4 regions of the Sphingomonas phoenicis genome follow, and region 4 is predicted to be linked to each of the others. Evidence: predicted binding sites of a transcription regulator. Region 4 holds the regulator's gene; each other region holds the start of a gene.
The links. The regulator LexA, encoded in region 4, represses DNA repair genes until DNA is damaged. The targets are predictions, from matches to a motif close to GTTCCNCNCTTGTTCT.

Region 1 (4,683 bases), on a different contig from region 4:
GCGTCGCGCGCGAGGTGCCGATCGCGACGCGCTGCTCGCCGCCGTCCACACGGAGGCAGGATAGCTGGACCGACCTTGCGCCGAGCCCACGCTCCTGCAAGACACCGGCAAGGTCATCGAGAAGGTCCGCCATGACCTGCACGATTGCTTCCGCGGTGCCGATCGGCTCCAGCAGACGACGCTCGACAGCCGGCGCGACAGGATCGCTCACGGCCGTGATCGGCTCTGCCGCGGCGCCCAGCGCCTGATCGAGGCGGGTCACCACTCCGAGGCCCAATCGCCGGGCGAGGGGACCCCGCGCGACGGGCAGGAGATCACCAATCGCCTCGAACCCGAAGCGGCGCGCGGCGCTTAACGCCACCGGCTCGAGCCGCAACGCCGCGACCGGCAGGGAGGCGATGGCCGCGACCGTCCCGCCGGCAGGCGCCCAGGTCAGATCGGCCGGTCCGAACCGGGCGAGAGCGTGCGCGGCGCCGGGCGTGTCCGCGACCGCGACGCGGGCAGTGAACCCCGCGCGCGCGCAGAACGATCGCAGGCGCCGGGCGAACCGCTCTTCTCCGCCATGCAGATGCGCGCAGCCCGCCAGGTCCAGCCAGAGGCCATCCGGCGGAGTGACCTCGACGAGCGGAGACCACCGCCTGACCGCCAACAATGCAAGCCGGGAAAGGACCGCGGCATCCGCGTCGGGCTGAGCAGGCCGCACGTCGAGTTCGGCGACGAGCGCTCGTGCATGGGTCGCCGCCATGCCGATGCTGATGCCCAAGCTCCGCGCGGACGCGCAGGCGGAGACCACCTCCTCGCGTCGACCAACTTTTCCGACGAGCACCAGCGGCTCGTGACCCGTCCCAGCGGCCGCCATCGCTGCGGCCGGCGCAGTCGGCGATGCCAGCTTGGTGCCGTGGCGAAACGGCTGATCAGCCGCTTCCAAGCGACGCCCCAGTTCTCGGACCGGAGGCTGAGCATGGACGGGGAGGGCGGCTACCTGCCGCTCCACCTCCGCGCGGGTTGGCTCTTCAGCTCGCGCCCATCGTGCGCCCGGCCGCCAGCCACCACCGCGCGGGACCGAACAGGCACCGGGATCGGTATCGACAGGCAGCTCGATGGCGCGCAGCGGCTCAGGCCGCCGCGGTGCGTACCGCTCCAACCGCCTCAGCCTCTCGATGGCCAAGTGCGGCAGGAACAGTGAGACGACCCGTCTCATCGCATCCCTCCACGATCAGGGAAAATGGTTCACCGCCGCGCTGTCGCACCAGTTCGACCTGCCAGCGCGCGCGGCCTACCCCCGCCACGGCGAGGCGTGCGGATGGCGCAACGCCTATCCGCCAACGGGTCCATGCGGCCGATGGCTCGGCATACGGGTCGGGCTGGCGCGCCCGCGATCGGCGCAGCAGTAGCACCGGGATGTCCGCGTCGGCTGCCACGAGCTGCAAACGCCGCGCCGCTATCATCGGGAGGCGCGAAATCTCTCCGATCACTGCTGCCGGGGTGCCGTCTCGCACCGCGTCCTCCATGACCGCCAGCAGCTGCGCGTCCTCCCGCGCTTCGGCATAGATGACATCAGACGCCAGAAGCCCCGCTTGGGCGAGACCCGGCGCGTACAGATCCGTTCGGCAGGTCACCCAAAGCACCGGCTGACCACGTCCAAACGCCTCTCGCGCGGCGATGCCGGCGAGGAAGAGCGTCGTTGCGGCATCGTCTGCCAGCGTGGCCGCGAGCGCCGTCGCTTCGTGCAGCGCGCCCGCACGAAGCCCTCCACCTAGACGAGCATCGAGATCAGTAATTCCGAACGGCATGACGCGGTGGTCCTGGGCGGCCGGCGCTGCGAAAGCGCGGAGGTCGGCGAGAGAAGGGTTAAGCGGAACGGAAGCGGCTGGCATAATCGACTAGACTCAGATCGTTCTCTCTATGTTCCGTCAACGAGGGGGAGCCGTCAACCCGGCCGAACGGGTGCGGTAAGAGACTAAGGCACCGCGGGAACGGCGGAATCCTGCGGAACAGACCCACGACAAGGCATAAACATAAGGAGAAGATTTTTCTTTCGTTTGGCGCTTGGCTGACTCATAGGATCGTTGTGCCGATCCGACCCGAGAACCGCTGGCTTTATCCGATCGACTGGCCCCAGCTCTCTGCGGCCATTCGCTTTGATCGTGCAGGCGCTCGGTGTGAGCAGTGCGCGCGGCCGCATCTGCGACTGATCGCGCACCTCGGCGACGGTCGCTGGTGGGACGCCAACAACGCCTGCTGGCGATCGGGAACGGGGCGCCGCATCAGGACACGACAGGCCTTCGATCTGGCTGTCGTGCGCGTGACCTACGTCGTGCTCGCGTGCGCGCACCTGGACCATGATCCCGCGAACAGCGCGCCCGCGAACTTGGCTGCGCTGTGTCAGCGCTGCCATATGCTCCACGATGCTGCCGAGCACCGCTGGCAACGGTGGTGGAATGCCTATCGGCTGCGGGCACTTCGCGACCTGTTCGAGGATCCCCGACTGACACGCGAACGGCTGCTCGGCGGTCCCTAGGGCAAATCCTTCACCGATCAGCTCTTCGCACGGTTCCTGCGCTTGGGTGCCGCCTTGGCCGGCGCCGGAGCCGGCTCCGGCTCACTGGGCGCGCTACGTTTGCGGCCGAGCCCGAGCGACTTGGCCATGGCAGAACGAGTGGCGCTGTAGTTCTCCGCGACCATCGGGTAGTCGGGCTTGAGGCCATAACGCTGCCGGTATTCCTCCGGCGTGAGGCCGTTGGTCGCCAGATGGCGGCGAAGCGTCTTGTACGGCTTGCCGTCGATCATGCTAACGATGTGATCCTTCGACGCTAGCGACTTGCGGACGCTCACCGCTGGTGCGAACCCTGCCTCCGGCTGCGCTTCCCCGACCTTGGGAACGACGTTTGAAAGCTGGCTTACCGCATTGTGCATCGACTGGAGGAAGCCAGGAACGTCGTCGGCGGCAACACGGGTATTGGAGTTGCTGAGCCAAGCGATCGTCAGCTCCGCCGCAAGCTCCACAGCGTTGACCGATTCAGCGCCGCCTTGTCCTTCCGCCATTACCACTCCCATCATCAGTTTAGCGGCCGGCCGCTCGCCGAACCGCATTGGTGTCAAACGCCCGTATAGCGAGAGCAACGTCAAGCCGCGACTGCCCCCTTCCACCGGTGCCGAGCGGCCGTCACCACGTCAGAAGTCGAGGTTCCTCTTCTCCATCTGCGCTGCAGCGAGGTCCGCGATCGCGCCTTCGCCATCGGTCAGCTCGAACACCTTGATCACTGCCTTGTCGTCGAGCCACTCGACCATCTGCCTCACCGCGCTGGCATCGGCCTGATCGAGCATCATGGTTGTCTCACTCTCGACGGTCATTATTGTCCCTCACGAACGAACCGGAGAACACCTACCATGAACACGTCCGACCTCGCCAAGAAGATCGCGGCCACGACAAACTCCACCGAGCCCCAGGCGAAGGCGACGATACAGGCCGTCTTCACCGAGATCGCTGAGGCGGCCGGACGTGGGGAGGAAGTGTCGATCCCCGGCTTCGGCAAGTTCACGGTAAAGGACCGCCCGGCACGCCAGGGCCGGAACCCTGCGACGGGGAAGCCGATGGACATCGCCGCATCCAAGAAGGTGTCGTTTGCCGCTGCAAAGAGCCTCAAGGACAAGCTCTGAGCCAGAGGCGGACGGTCGGCCGCCATTATGGCCCGCGCATGATTCTCGGGCTGCGGAGGATGTACGGTCCGGCGCCTTGCTCCTCCGCGAGGATCAATAGTATCCCCTGCCGTTGCGGTGTTCTCGGAAGGCGTTGTCCCACTTGGTGGCAACATCGCTGTCCACCGGCCTGGAGCCCACGGCAAAGTCAGCCAATATCTGATCGATATGGGATGCTGCCATGGGAACCCCGAAGGGCGCTGTATGATTTCGGGTGAGGTGCCAGACATACGCCTTCTCGTGTTCGGTGACCGGCTCTGACTTGCCCGAGGCGACGTCCTGGAACTGACGTCGTGCTGCCGATTACGGTCGCCGCTTACGAAGCCGCAAAGCGTCGTAGAACGTCAAGTAGCGTCCTACCAGTTGAGCATAGCGAACCTCGAGATCGAGCGCCGTTTGCGGCACAAAGGCCTCCTTGTGACGTTTAAGCCACAGATAGCTGTCGCATCTCGTACGGCAAGCTGCTAGATTTCGAGGTCTGACGTCGAGGATCACGATCATGCCGCTTCGTGGCTGGACGAATAGCTGGGACATCGCTGCCACTGGCGTATATCGGCCTGGGGTCGAGCAAGCGCATGAGGATCAGCTTGCACGTCTTCGCGACGATGAGCCAACGGTCCTCGTTGGGTCCGATAGCTCGCTACTTGGCCTAGTGGTAATAGGACTATTCCTGCTTGTTGTAGCGGCGTTCATCTTCTTCCCCGAGCAGCTTGCCGCTATCTTCGCTTAGCGTGCCACTTCGTATCCGTGCCTTCCGCGTGCTCGCGCTGGAGGTCGGAGGCACCGATCACCGACCCAGTGTGTGACTCCTGCAAGCCAGTCACCGCGTCTCCGATCTCACCTTGTCCTGCAGCGATAGCACCACGCCTCGCGTCGCGGGCTGAATCTTCGCCCTGTGGTCCACCGCGACCGGACACGTGATGGGCAACGCTGCCGCTCATTTGCTCGACCGATGCTGGCTTTGGGGCGACCACGTCGACGATA
Region 2 (4,683 bases), 490 kb from region 4:
GCTTCTACGAGCCGAGCGAGCGCGGGTTCGAGAAGCGCATCGCGGAGCGGATGGCGCATTGGGACGCGTTGCGGGACGAGCACTCATAGCCACCCCGACCCACTTCTCGCATTTTGTCGCCATCGACTGGTCGGGGCAGGCGGTGGAACGGCCGAAGGGCATCGCCGTCGCCCGGGCCGGGATCGGAGCCGAGGCGCCGGTGTTGCTGCAGCCCGGCCAAGGCTGGTCGCGGTCTGCCGTACTCGGCTGGCTGCTGGATCACGCGGCGGCACGCACCGACATGCTGGTCGGCATGGACCTGTCTTTCGGTCTGCCCTTCGAAGACCGAGGCTCCTTCTTTCCGGGTTGGCCCGAGTCGCCGCCGACTGCCAAGGAGCTGTGGCGGTTGATAGACGACGCCTGCATCGACGATCCGCATCTGGGGGTCGGCAGCTTCCTGAATCGACCCACGACCGCGCGGTACTTTCGCCATCAACGCGCCGAGGGCGATCTGTTCGGTGGCGGCACCGGGCGGCTGCGTCGCTGCGAGCGTCGCATGCGCGATCTGTCGGCTCTCCGTCCGTCGAGCTGCTTCAATCTGGTCGGCGCGGGTCAGGTCGGCAAGGCGAGCCTGACCGGCATGCGCATCCTCGACCGCCTGCGAGATGTCATTCCCGTATGGCCGTTCGATCCCTTGCCACCATCCGGGCCGGTGATCGTCGAAATCTATACCACGATCGCCGCACGCGCCGCCGGGCTTCGTCCGGGCCGCAGCAAGATCCGCGACGCTGCCGCTCTGGACCATGCCCTGGCGCGACTGGGTACCGCGCCCCATGCGTCGCTCAACCGCTATGACGATCACGCTACCGATGCGATCGTCAGCGCGGCGTGGCTGCGCCGGCATGCGGAGGACCCGACGCTATGGCATCCACCCGGCCTCGACGCGGTGGCCGACACGGAGGGCTGGACCTTCGGCGTCACCTGACGCATGGGGCGCCGGTACGCCGGTTTAGCTCAGCTGGTAGAGCAGCGGTTTTGTAAACCGAAGGTCGCGGGTTCGATTCCTGCAACCGGCACCACTTCTGGCTTTCAAGCCATTGATTGAGTTAACAGTTTTCTCGAGGGGAGAGGATCGTTACCTCGCATCACCCCTCAGAGCGGTTCGATTGCGGGCGCACCTTCTTTTCGCTGCGATTGTCACCATCTCAGCTTCTGGGGCGAGGTATCGATAATCATTTATCCCGTCGCCCGACCTATCCTCAGCTGTAAGTGGTCTCGGTGCTCTAGCCACTCACACCAGTTTCCTTGCCGTTGAGTCGGGTTCTACAAGTCGGTAACGGACACTTCTACATTGACCTTCGTTGCGCGTTCGATTGAACCAAGAAGGCATTTGATGATGAACCTAAAAGGCCTCTCGCCCGAAGTCCGCGCGCTTGTAGAAGCTGTCATGGAGCCAGCTGCCGAGGAGCACTACGAATTGGTCGAGGCTGATGAAGATGGAGACACGGTAACGCTGACGTTCAGTCGCGACCTTGGGCTCGAAGCAGACACCGTGGACGATGAAGACGACGACTGATCACCAGGCGGAGCGGTGGCGGCAGCGAGATTCAGGGGGTGCTGATGCCCGCTGAAGGTTCAGAGGCCGTTGGCGCGATCCGGTGGCGCTCCACTTACTCTTTTGGTTGCAAGGCGCCGGCACGCAGCATCCAATGATGCTCTCGCCCCCTCCCCCACGCCAGCTATCAGCGGCATTCGCCCATGCGGTACTGCTGCCAGTAGCGGTCCCACCTGACCCCTGCTCCGGCCGCGATGATCGCACACGACAGCGATCGACCATCCGGCAGCGTGCAGCGGGCGACAACCCTATGGTAGCTGCGCCCTACCGGCTGGCAGAACAGGCGCTTGTGCAGCACCAGGCGCTCGACGATCGGCTTTGCCTGCTCGTGGGGCATCGTTGGGCACGGGGCGTTGATGCGGCAGGATCCGTCCGTCTCGCGGGCATTGATGCCGGCAACGCGCACCTTGATGCCGTTGACGCACCGGATGGGTCCGTCAGCGTCGTAGACCGAGACGACGGCACAGATGAAGGGTGGCGGTAGGACGGGCATCGTCAGGGCTGGTCTTCTCGGATGTCGGGAAAGCTGTAGGCGGATGGGGCATCATCAGCTGTGTCCCGCGCGAACACCGCCACGTCGTCCAGCATCACCTCCTGCTTTGCCCATCTATCCCAACCGATATGGATGAAGTCGGGTAGGCCAAACAGGCGCACCGCTCGGGTATATTCGTCTCCGCGAAAGCCGATGAAATGGAGCGCCACCTACTCGGCCTGGGCAAGCTTCTCCTCGGCCTCCGCAGCGGAGGCCAGGTTCAGGTACAGGTTGGCCAGCGCGTAGTGGCTGGCACAGGCGCCCCGGTTCTCGGTCGCAGCGGCCATCAGCAGCTCCTTTTCAGCGCGGCGTGCATAGTAACCCCGCTCTTTGTCGTTCAGCATCATCCACTCCGCCGATCCGACTGCATCCGTGCTGCTCGATTGTGATCGAGCAACGACCTGCGAGCCGGTTCTTGAGCGGCCAAATACGAGCGGCAGCCGGCTTCTGCAAGAATCATTGTTCCCTTTACGTTCTGGCTGGCGTTACAAGGCGTGTCAGAAAAGGGACTGATGCATGAGCGGGTTACGGCTCCACGACATACCGTACGAACTGGTGCCGCGGGAGGTGCCGTTCTTCCTGTGCCGCACTCCCGCCGGCTTCCCGTCTCCAGCTCAGGACGACATGCAGGAGCCGATCGACCTTGGCGCCTGGCTCGTCCAGCACCCTGCCGCCAGCTACATCATGCGGGTCGAGGGGCAGTCGATGAGCGGCGCTGGGATCAACGACGGAGATCTGATCGTCGTGAACCGCGCCAAGCAACCGCGGGCGGGTGCCATCGTGGTCGCGCTGGTGCACGGCGAACGCACCTTGAAGCGGCTGCGTCACATGGATGGCCGCCACTGGCTGGTGCCCGAGGCTGAAGGCTATTCGCACATCCTGGTCGATGAGCATGTGGAGATCTGGGGAGTGGTGGTGGGCGTCGCTCGCCAGGTGCCATGAGCCCGCCGATCGCGCTGATCGACTGCAACAACTACTATGTGTCCTGCGAGCGGGCGTTCGACGCCAGTCTGGTCGGGGTGCCGGTCATCGTCCTCTCCAACAACGACGGCTGCGCCATCGCTCGGTCGGCAGAGGCAAAGGCGCTGGGGATCAAGATGGGCGATCCCATCCACCACCTGCGCGACAAGGTACGCCAGCACCGCATCCGTGTCCTGTCGTCGAACTACACGCTCTATGGCGACATGCAGCGCCGGGTGATCGCCGCCTGCGAGGCATTCGCCCGCGACTTCGAGATCTACTCGATCGACGAGACCTTCCTTGACCTTGCCGGCTTCGAGAGCCGCGACCTGGTAGCCCACGCCCATGCCATGCGGGACCAGGTGCGCCAGTGGACGACCATCCCGACCTGCGTCGGCATTGCGGAGACGAAGACGCTCGCCAAGCTCGCCAACGCCGCCGCGAAGAAGGATGCGCGGTTCAATGGCGTTGCCGATCTGCGCCATCAGGATACCCGACAGCAGGTCATGGCCGCTTTTCCGATTGGCGATGTCTGGGGAGTGGGAGGCGCCACTGCACGCAAGCTGGCAGCGCTTGGCATCGACACGGCTGAGGCGCTCAGGGACATGCCGATGAAGCAGGCACGGGCGGTCGGCACCGTCGTGCTGGAGCGGCTCGTCGCTGAACTGCGGGGCGTGCCCTCGTCCGCTGTGGAGATGATCGAGCCGCAGCGGAAGGGAATGGCGGTAACCCGGTCCTTTGGAACACCGGTGACGACGTTCGACGGTTTGATGGGAGCGCTCAGCCAGTATGCTCTACGCGCTGGCGAGAAGTTACGGAGCCACGGCCTGGTCGCAGCGCGGCTGACGGCCTTCTTTCATACAAACCGGCACAAGCCCGAGCGGCCGCAGTATGCCGGATCGCGCACCGTGACGCTGCACCCGATGACCAACGACAGCCTGGAACTGATCGCCGCCGCCAGGCGGGGGGCTGAGCGGGCGTGGCGGGATGGCTACGCCTATACCAAGGCTGGCATCATGCTGGATGATCTGGTCGCCGCCGATCTGCGGCCGCGCACGCTGTTCGAGGGCGACACCGACAAGCGCAACCGGCTCATGGGGGCCCTCGACGAGATTAACGGACGGTTCGGCAGATGGACCGCGGTAACTGCATCACAGGGGTTCAGGCGCGAATGGAAGCTGCGGTCGGAAATGCGATCCCCTGCATGGACGACGAGTATCGCTGAGGTGCCGACGGTCCGAGCGTAATGGTATGAGCACAAGGCAGCACCAAAGCACCGTACGCACCGGCAACAAGAGCCAGTCTGCGGTTGTGGCGGGCAGATTGTGTGCAAAGAAGGCCGCCGGGATCGCTCCCGACGGCCAGAGTTAGCGCCTATGAAACAGGGAGCAACCTAGGCGAAACGAACATTGGTCAGGCGACGGCGGTAACGCGCTGCCGCACCCACCATCGCAAAGCCCACCAGCATCATCGCCCACGTTGCCGGCTCTGGCACCGCGGTGGCGAAGCGGACGTTGTCGACCTCCAGCGAGTTGACGCTCGATGAGAAGCTGATGCCCGAGAAGGCCTCGCCAGCATCCGCGACGAACGTGATCAG
Region 3 (4,683 bases), 490 kb from region 4:
CGCCACCGACCGTATCGATCACCAGCGCGGTCAGCAGGAAAACCAGACTGGCCAGGATCAGCCCCTTCAGCGCGCCGAAGCCGAAACCCAGCGCACGGTCGACCGGGCCCAGCACCGAGGTCCGCGTGCGCCGGCCGATCGCGTTCGCCACCAGCTTGCCGCCGATATAGGTCACGCCGGCCAGCAGGGCGAAGGCGAGGACGGCGGCGCCGGAAACGGTGCCGACGACGCCCGTCAGTGCCTGCGCGACGGGAATGTGGAACAGCTTCAGCGCGGCGACGATCGCGATCCACGCGAAGAGCGACAGCACCTCCGTCACGAACCCGCGTACCGCGCCCATGACCGCGGCACCGGCAACGGCGAGAAGGACGATCACGTCGAGCGAGGTCAGGGCCATGCCCGCCTTAAGACCGGCACCGGCCCGCGAAGTCGAGAGAGAATTTCAGCGGGCGGATGAAGATCGCCGACGCTCAACGGCCCAGCATGTGATCGACGAACTGGCCCAGCGTCCGGAAGCCGGTCAGCCGCAGCGGTCCATCGTCCCTCGCCATCGCACCGGGCACCAGCGCCCGTTCGAACCCCAGCTTGCCCGCTTCCTTCAGCCGCAACGGTCCGTGCGCCACCGGCCGGATCTCACCCGACAGGGCGACTTCGCCGAACGCCACCGATTCCGCCGCGACCGGTCGCTCCGACAACGCCGACACCAATGCCGCGGCCACGGCCAGATCGGCGGCGGGATCCTGCACCTTGTAGCCGCCGGCGATGTTCAGATAGACTTCGCACGACGAGAAAGAGAGGCCGCAGCGCGCCTCCAGCACCGCCAGGATCATCGCCAGCCGTCCGGAATCCCACCCCACCACCGATCGTCGCGGTGTCGCGCCGCTCGCGAGCCGGACGACCAGCGCCTGGATCTCGACGAGCACCGGCCGCGTCCCCTCCAGCGCGGGAAACACCGTCGCGCCCGTCACGCCCTCCTCGCGGTGGGTAAGGAACAGTGCGGAGGGATTGGCGACCTCCGACAGCCCCTCGGTCTGCATCGAGAAGACGCCGATCTCGTCCGTGCCGCCGAACCGGTTCTTGATCGCCCGCAGGATGCGGTACTGGTGCGATCGCTCTCCCTCGAACGCCAGCACGGTATCGACCATGTGCTCCAGCACCCGCGGGCCGGCGATGCTGCCGTCCTTGGTGACATGGCCGACCAGTACCAGTGCGGTGCCGCGTTCCTTGGCGAAACGGATCAACTCCTGCGACGAGGCACGGACCTGGCTGACCGTGCCCGGCGCACCCTCGATCAGGTCGGAATGCATCGTCTGGATCGAATCGATCACCAGCAGCGCCGGCGGCGGACCGGCCGACAGGGTGGTCAGGATGTCGCGGGTAGAGGTCGCCGCAGCCAGTTGCACCGGAGCGTTCCCAAGCCCCAGCCGTCGTGCCCGCAACCGGACCTGATCCGCCGCCTCCTCGCCCGAGACATAGGCGACGGTGCGCCCGGCACTGGCCAGCCGCGCCGCCGCCTGGAGCAACAGGGTCGACTTGCCGATCCCGGGATCGCCGCCGATCAGCGTCGCCGATCCTTCGACGAAGCCGCCGCCCAGTGCGCGGTCGAACTCGGCGATCCCCGTCGCCATCCGCGCCGGCAGCGTCACCTCCGCATCCAGCGAGGTCAGCACGATCGACCGGCCACCGCCGTGCAGATTATGCTTCGCCGCGAACGGAGTGACGACCGCCCCGGCCTCCTCCACCAGCGTGTTCCACTCAGCGCAGTCGCCGCACTGGCCCTGCCAGCGCGACGCCACCGACCCGCATGCCTGACACACATATCGCTTCTGCGGCTTTGCCATGGCTCGCGATGTAGCGGAACGGGACGGGAACACAACACCCGGCGGCGGCCCATGGCGATGTGCAATAAATCGGTCACAAACGGGTGATGCGGCTGGCGCTCGGCGATGTGCGCGGGTATCGCCCCCGGCCCATGCAGGTCAACGATACCCCGACGGCCACGGACCTGCGCGTCGCCCTGTTCAGCGGCAACTACAATTATGTTCGCGACGGGGCCAATCAGGCGCTGAACCTGCTGGTGGCGCACCTGATGTCGCGGGGGGTGACGGTGCGGGTCTATTCACCCACGGTCGCACGGCCCGCGTTCCCGGCGACAGGCGATCTGGTCGACGTGCCGGCACTGCCGCTGCCGCTGGGACGGGACGAGTACCGGATGGCGCGTGGCTTGCCGGGCAGGATACGGCGCGACCTGGCGGCGTTCTCGCCCAACATCGTCCATGTCTCGGCGCCCGAACTGCTCGGCCACCGCGCGCTGAGCTGGGGCCGGCGGCACGGCATCGCCACCGTCGCCTCGCTCCATACCCGATTTGAGACCTATCCGCGCTATTACGGCATGAAGTTCCTCGAACGGCCGGTCGAACGGCTGCTGACGCGATTCTACAACCGGTCGGACGAGGTGCTGGTCCCCACCCCCGGCATGGCCGCGATCCTGCGCGGATGGGGCGTGACGACGTCGATCGATATCTGGTCGCGCGGGGTGAACCACGACCGGTTCTCGCCCGACCGCCGCGATCCGGCGTGGCGGCGCGAACTGGGAATCGGCGACCGCGATGTCGCAATCGGCTTCCTCGGCAGGCTGGTGAAGGAGAAGGGGCTTGACGTCTTCGCGCAGGTCGCGGCCGCGCTGACCGCGCGGGGCGTGCCGCACAAGATCCTGGTGATCGGCGACGGCCCGGCGCGCGACTGGTTCGCCACCCAGGTTCCCGATGCGGTGTTCGCCGGCTTCCAGCGCGGCGCTGCGCTGGGCCAGGCCGTCGCCTCGATGGACGTGTTCTTCAACCCATCCGTCACCGAAACGTTCGGCAACGTGACGCTGGAGGCAATGGCCGCGGGCGTGCCGGTGGTCGCCGCCCGCGCCACCGGCGCGATCGATCTGGTCGAGGAAGGGGTTACCGGGTTCCTCGTGCCGCCGCGCGATGCCAGCGCCTATGCCGATGCGATCGGCCGGATCGTCGGCGAGCCTTGCCTGCGGGACAAGCTTGGCGCAGCGGGGCATGCGCGGGCGGCGCAATACCGGTGGGACAGCGTGAACCAGGCGGTGCTGGATGCTTACCTGACGCTCCTCGCTCGCCGCAGCACGCCTGCGTCAATCGCGACCGGGTAAAGCCGGGCAGCCGGACCTATCCCTCCTGCCAGTCGAACGTCAGCGGCGCCTCTCGAAACGCGAAGCGATCGAGATGGCTCGCCACCACGTCGCGCATCCGCGCGCTGTCCTCGCCATCGGGTACGGACAGCACGACGTCCAGCGTCTCGCTTTCGGCGCGCATCGCCAGCCGCGCACCGTTTGGGAAGTCGATCGTTCCCTCCTCCGCGGTGAACGCGACCGTCATCTTGTGGCCCCAGTGCTTGGCGAGTTGCTGGAGATAGCGGCTGGCCGACCCCGTCGGCACCCGTGCGACCGACACGTTCACCGCAGCCGCTCGATCTTCTGTGCGACCTCGTCGATCAATGCGACGACATCGTGGAGCGTCTGTTCCGAAAACTCGCCGCGCCCCAGGCGATCGGCAAGCGCCACCTTCAGATTGCCCATCGCCCGGCGGATGGGCGCTCCGTCGGTTCGTTCGCGGTGCTCGCCCAGGGATCGCAGGCGCGCCATGAGCGCGTCCACCAGTTCGGCCTGCTCGGCGAGTTGCGCACGTCCGGTATCGGTGACGGCGAACCGCTTCTTGGCGCCTTCCGACTGCTGCTCGTCGATCAGCCCCATCTCGTCGAGCAGGGTCAGCGTCGGATAGACGATGCCGGGACTGGGAGCATAGGCACCGGCCGTCATCGCCTCGATCTCGCGGATGAGGTCGTATCCGTGACGAGGCTCGTCGGCGATCAGGCGCAGCAACACCAGCCGCAACTCGCCGCCATCGAACATGCGACCGCGCCGTCCGCCGCCGCCATGGCGGCCCTCGCCGGTGAACGGCCCGCGCGCCCAGCGGCCGCCACCGCCCATCGACCCGCAGCGGCGATCCCGATGATCGTGATGATGATGGAAGAACATAACCGGTCCCTAACACGTTTCGATGCAACTAAGATATATCGCAACAATCCAGCGTCAAGAGTGTCGGTGATATATCTTTGCAACTGCCGCACGCCTTACGTCCGTCTCACCTTCGCGGGTGACGTCTGCCCCTCTCCGCCCTACATTCCGGTGCATGGCCGACCTGTTCGCCGGGTTCGAACCCCCGACATCTTCCGAAACGCCGGCCGATGCGCCGCTCGCCGACCGGCTGAGGCCGCGCTCGCTCGCCGAGGTCGTGGGGCAGGATCACCTGACCGGGCCCGACGGTGCGATCGGACGGATGGTGTCGGCAGGTCGGTTGTCGTCGATGATCCTCTGGGGACCGCCCGGTACCGGAAAGACCACCATCGCCCGCCTTCTCGCCGACGCGGTAGGCCTTCGGTTCGCCAGCATCTCGGCGGTCTTTTCGGGTGTGGCCGACCTGAAGCGCGTCTTTGCCGAGGCGAAGGATCATGGCCGCGTCGGCAAGAAGACCCTGTTGTTCGTCGACGAGATCCATCGCTTCAATCGGGCGCAGCAGGACGGCTTCCTGCCATTCGTCGAGGATGGGACGGTCGTCCTGGTCGGCGCGACGACCGAGAACCCCTCGTTCGAGCTGAATGCCGCGCTGTTGA
Region 4 (4,683 bases):
CGATGCTTCTGGTGTTGAGCGTCCTGGCGCTGTTCCCCCCGCTTGCGCTACGCTGGCGACTGCCGCTGGTGGCCGCGGCGGCCGGGGCGTTGATGGCCATCGCCTATACCCTGCTGACCGGGGCCGAGGTGCCGACGATACGGTCGTGCGTGGCGGCGCTGCTGGTATTGGCGGCACTGGCGCTGGGACGAGCGGCGATGACGTTGCGACTGGTCGCCGCGGGGGCGATGGTCGTGCTGGCAGCATGGCCCGAGGCCCTGGCAGGGCCGAGTTTCCAGCTGTCGTTCGCGGCGATCACCGCGATCGTCGCGGTGCACGATCATCCCGCCCTGCGACAGATCGCGGATCGACGCGAGCGGGGCTGGCGGCGGCCGGCACGAGCGCTGGCGATGCTGCTGATCACCGGCGTGGTGGTGGAGGCGGCGCTCATGCCGATCGCCGTCTATCATTTCCACCGCGCCGGATTGTACGGCGCCCTTGCCAATATCGTCGCGATCCCGCTGACGACGTTCATCATCATGCCACTGGAACTGCTCGCCCTGCTGCTCGACGTCGCAGGGCTCGGTGCGCCGGCGTGGTGGGGGACGGAACAGGCGCTAGCGCTGCTGCTATGGCTGGCACGGACCGTTGCGGCGGCGCCGGGGGCGGTCACGGCGTGGCCGGCCATGCCGGACGGTGCCTTTGCCGCGATCGTCGCCGGTGGGCTGTGGCTGGCGCTGTGGCAGACGCGGGTGCGCCGGTGGGGTGTCCTGCCGCTGGTGCTAGGCATCGCGTGGGCGATGGCGACGCCGGTGCCGGACCTGCTGGTGACCGGCGACGGCCGGCACGCGGCGATCAGGACGGCGCGGGGTGAGGTCGCGATCCTGCGCGACCGCACCGGCGACTACATGCGCGACGTTCTGGCGGCGAACGGCGGCACGGCGACCGAACCGGTGCTGATGGCCGAGACGCAAGGGGTTCGATGCACGCGAGACCTGTGCCTGGCCACCATCGACGACCGCTGGCGCATACTGATGACGAGGAGCGCCGACATGGTTCCCGCCGGCGACCTGATCGCAGCATGCCGGCAGGCCGATGTCGCGGTCAGCGAACGGCGACTGCCGGGCGCATGCCGGCCACGCTGGCTGAAGCTGGACCGCGAGACGCTGGCCCGCACCGGGGGAGTGTCGGTCACCTTCGCGACCGGCCGTGTCGTCACCGTGCGCGACCCCGGCGACGAGCATCCCTGGATCGATCCACCACGAACCGGCGCCGCGCCGATCCCGTCGGCGCAGTCGCCCGCCGGTCAGTCGTACCGGCGGAGCAGGCCCGACAGCTTGCCCTGAATGCGGACCTGCTGGGGTGCGTAGCGCTGCGGATCGTAGGAGCGGTTGGCGGGATCGAGGCGAACCATCGTGCCCTCTCGCCGGAAGAACTTCAGCGTCGCCTCCGCCTCGTCGATCAGGGCCACCACGATCTCGCCGTCGCGCGCGACCTCTGTCCGGCGGACCAGCGCATAGTCGCCATCGAGAATGCCCGCCTCGACCATCGAATCGCCGGAGACCTCCAGCGCGTAATGATCACCCTGGCCGAGCAGCGCCGCGGGTACCGACAGCATCGTCGATCCCTCGAACGCCTCGATCGGGACACCGGCAGCGATGCGGCCATGCAGCGGAATTTCGACGACATCGTTCGCGGGAGCCCGCGAATGTTGAGGAAGTTGCGACTGACCACCAACATTGGCACCACCAACGTTGACGCGGCCACGTGCCTTCTTCTCGACCTTCTCGGGCCGGTCGGGCATCCGCAGCACCTCCAGCGCGCGAGCGCGGTTCGGCAAGCGACGGATGAACTGCCGCTCCTCGAGCGCCGAGATCAGGCGGTGCACGCCGGATTTCGACTTCAGGTCGAGCGCCTCCTTCATCTCCTCGAACGAGGGGGAGACGCCCGTATCCTTCAGGCGATCGTTGATGAAGCAGACCAGTTCGTGCTGCTTGCGCGTGAGCATGCCGAGCCTCCGTCGGGGAACAGACGAGGAACCGATATGGAACAATCCGGCTTGCGTCAAGCGATCATCAGGATTTCCGCCGATTCGCCGGCGATCGCCGCCGGTGCACACGCCGCCCGGATGACGAGGCACGTCGAACGGGCCAGGGTCAGGAGCATCGAGCTGTCCTGAATGGTCGAGGCATAGGCGCGGCCATCCCGCAACTCGGCACGAAGATAATCGGTCCGGCCGCCATTGGCGGGCAGATCCTCGCCCAGAATCGCGTGGCCGATCGCGGGCAGCGGATCGGCCGCACCGGCCAGCCGCGCCACGAGCGGCAGGACGAACAGGGTGGCGGTGACGAAGGCCGACACCGGGTTGCCCGGCAGGCCCAGCACCAGCATGTCGCCGCGTCGCCCGGCCATCATCGGCTTGCCGGGACGGAGAGCGATGCGCCAGAAATCGATCGCGCCGCCCGCCGCCTCCAGCGCGGGCCGGACCAGATCATGGTCGCCCACCGACGCGCCGCCGGTCGTGACGAGCAGATCGGCATCGACGGCGGCGAACGCGTCGCGCAGCACGTCCAGCCGGTCGGGCAGAATGCCGAGATCGATCAGGTCGACCGGCAGCGCCATCAGCATCGCCGCGAGCATCGCGCCGTTGGATTCGGGCAATGCGGCGGGATCGTTCGCGGGGCCGGGTGCGACCAGTTCGTCGCCGGTAGCGGCGATGGCGACGCGAATCCGGCGGCGGGCGGGCAAATCGGCGACGCCGCCGGTCGCAGCGACGGCGATGCGAGCGGGCGTGAACCGGTCGCCGGCCCTGATCAGCAGATCCCCGGATGAGAAATCGAGCCCCCGCGGGCGCACATTGCGCCCGCAGCGGAGCGGTCCTTCTCCGGTCAGGGTCAGGGCGTCGCCATCGCGAGCCGCCTCTTCCTGGATCAGCACCGTGTCCGCGCCGGACGGCAGCGCCGCGCCGGTGAAGATGCGGGTCGCCTGGCCGGGCAGGACGGTGCCGGCGAACGGGCGGCCGGCCGCACTTTCGCCGATCACCTGCCAAGGGCCAGGCATGTCGGCGAAGCGGATGGCGTAACCGTCCATCGCCGAGAGGTCGGCGGCAGGCTGTGTTCGCCGCGCCAGGACATCGTCTGCCGCCCATCGTCCCGCCGCGCCACGAATGGGCACCCGTTCCGGTGCGACCGGCGTGACCAGCGCGAGCAGGCGTGCCTGCGCCTCGGCGACCGGGATCAGCGTCATGGCCGCTGCCAGTCGCCCGACTTGCCCCCGGATTTGGCGACGACACGGACATCGTCGATCACCATGTGGCGATCGACCGCCTTCACCATGTCGTAGACCGTCAGCAGCGCGACCGTCGCGGCGGTAAGCGCCTCCATCTCGACACCGGTCTGGCCGGTGGTGGCGCAGGTCGCGGTGACTTCCACTCCGTCGTCGAGCAGCGCCAGATCGATGGCGACGCGCGTCAGCGGCAGGGGATGGCAGAGCGGGATCAGGTCGGCGGTACGCTTCGCCGCCATGATGCCGGCGACGCGAGCGACCGCGAGGACATCTCCCTTCCTGGCACCGGCGTCGCGGACCAGGGCGAGCGCCTCTGCCGACAGGATGATGCGTCCGCGGGCGGTAGCCTCCCGCGCGGTCGCAGCCTTGGCGCCGACATCGACCATGCGGGCGGCGCCACTCTCGTCGAGATGGGTAAGGCCGGTCATCCGATCAGGGCGCGGGTCGCCGCCTCCACGTCGGGCTGACGCATCAACGCCTCGCCGATCAGGAAGCAGTGGACACCCTGCGCGGCCAGTGCGTCGAGATCGGCGCGGGTCGACAGGCCGCTCTCGGCAACGAAGGTGCAGTCGGCGGGAGCCAGCGCCTTCAATCGGGCGGATCGCCCGGTATCGATCGAGAAGTCACGCAGGTCGCGATTGTTGACGCCGATCAGGCGCGACCGGAGCCGGAGCGCCCGCGCCAGTTCGGCCTCATCATGGACTTCGATCAGGCAATCCATGCCCTGATCGATCGCCGCCGCCTCGATCTCGGCGAGCAGCCCGTCGTCCAGCGCGGCGACGATGAGGAGGATGGCATCGGCGCCGATCGCCCGCGCCTCTACCGCCTGCCACGGATCGATCGTGAAATCCTTGCGGAGGACGGGGATCGAGACGGCCGCGCGCGCCGCGACCAGATAGGCGTCGGCACCCTGGAAATAGTGCTCGTCGGTCAGCACCGACAGGCACGCGGCGCCACCGGCCTGATAGGCGGCGGCATGGGCGGGCGGATCGAAATCCGGGCGGATCAACCCTTTGGAGGGACTAGCCTTCTTCACCTCGGCGATGAGGGCATGTCCTGCCTTCGCATCGAGGGCGGCGCGAAAGCCGCGCGGCGGCGACGCTGCGGCGGCGCGGGCCGACAGATCGGCGAGCGAAACGGCCGCGCGGCGGGCGATCACCTCGTCCCGCTTGGTGGCGATGATGGTGTCGAGCATGGTCATGCGAAGGCGATCCAGCGATCGAGCAGGTCGTCGGCCGCCCCGGTGTCGATCGATCCGGCGGCGATCGCGACCCCTGCGGGTAGATCGTCGGCGGTTCCGGCGAGAACGAGGGCGGCGGCGGCATTCAGGAGGACGGCGTCCCGATAGGCGCCGGTTTCGCCGCGGAGCAGCGACCGCAACGCCAGCGCGTTGTGCGCCGCATCGCCGCCGCGGATCGC

Region 1: a site for LexA is predicted at 1,897-1,912, ahead of ABC319_RS19385 (ImuA family protein). Genes of this name have one in related genera too.
Region 2: a site for LexA is predicted at 2,588-2,603, ahead of ABC319_RS01565 (LexA family protein). Genes of this name have one in related genera too.
Region 3: a site for LexA is predicted at 1,857-1,872, ahead of radA (DNA repair protein RadA). Genes of this name have one in related genera too.

The regions. Positions count from the first base shown of each region.
Region 1 is NZ_JBDFMC010000005.1:111,135-115,817, forward strand. It holds gene ABC319_RS19380 (Y-family DNA polymerase) at 1-1,201, opposite strand, end outside; gene ABC319_RS19385 (ImuA family protein) at 1,116-1,793, opposite strand; gene ABC319_RS19390 (hypothetical protein) at 2,072-2,521, shown strand; gene ABC319_RS19395 (Ros/MucR family transcriptional regulator) at 2,539-3,045, opposite strand; gene ABC319_RS19400 (hypothetical protein) at 3,175-3,330, opposite strand; gene ABC319_RS19405 (HU family DNA-binding protein) at 3,391-3,660, shown strand; gene ABC319_RS19410 (conjugal transfer protein TraG N-terminal domain-containing protein) at 4,416-4,683, opposite strand, start outside.
Region 2 is NZ_JBDFMC010000002.1:179,474-184,156, reverse strand. It holds gene ABC319_RS01600 (replication-associated recombination protein A) at 1-89, shown strand, start outside; gene ABC319_RS01595 (hypothetical protein) at 143-964, shown strand; tRNA gene ABC319_RS01590 (tRNA-Thr) at 983-1,058, shown strand; gene ABC319_RS01585 (hypothetical protein) at 1,373-1,555, shown strand; gene ABC319_RS01580 (thermonuclease family protein) at 1,722-2,087, opposite strand; gene ABC319_RS01575 (hypothetical protein) at 2,090-2,296, opposite strand; gene ABC319_RS01570 (hypothetical protein) at 2,297-2,470, opposite strand; gene ABC319_RS01565 (LexA family protein) at 2,643-3,068, shown strand; gene ABC319_RS01560 (Y-family DNA polymerase) at 3,065-4,333, shown strand; gene ABC319_RS01555 (Npun_F0296 family exosortase-dependent surface protein) at 4,480-4,683, opposite strand, start outside.
Region 3 is NZ_JBDFMC010000002.1:184,901-189,583, reverse strand. It holds gene ABC319_RS01625 (CvpA family protein) at 1-397, opposite strand, end outside; gene radA (DNA repair protein RadA) at 471-1,841, opposite strand; gene ABC319_RS01615 (glycosyltransferase family 4 protein) at 1,973-3,163, shown strand; gene ABC319_RS01610 (DUF2218 domain-containing protein) at 3,180-3,470, opposite strand; gene ABC319_RS01605 (PadR family transcriptional regulator) at 3,467-4,048, opposite strand; gene ABC319_RS01600 (replication-associated recombination protein A) at 4,203-4,683, shown strand, end outside.
Region 4 is NZ_JBDFMC010000002.1:670,807-675,489, reverse strand. It holds gene ABC319_RS04210 (ComEC/Rec2 family competence protein) at 1-1,325, shown strand, start outside; gene lexA (transcriptional repressor LexA) at 1,286-1,987, opposite strand; gene ABC319_RS04200 (molybdopterin molybdotransferase MoeA) at 2,044-3,225, opposite strand; gene moaC (cyclic pyranopterin monophosphate synthase MoaC) at 3,222-3,692, opposite strand; gene trpC (indole-3-glycerol phosphate synthase TrpC) at 3,689-4,465, opposite strand; gene trpD (anthranilate phosphoribosyltransferase) at 4,462-4,683, opposite strand, start outside.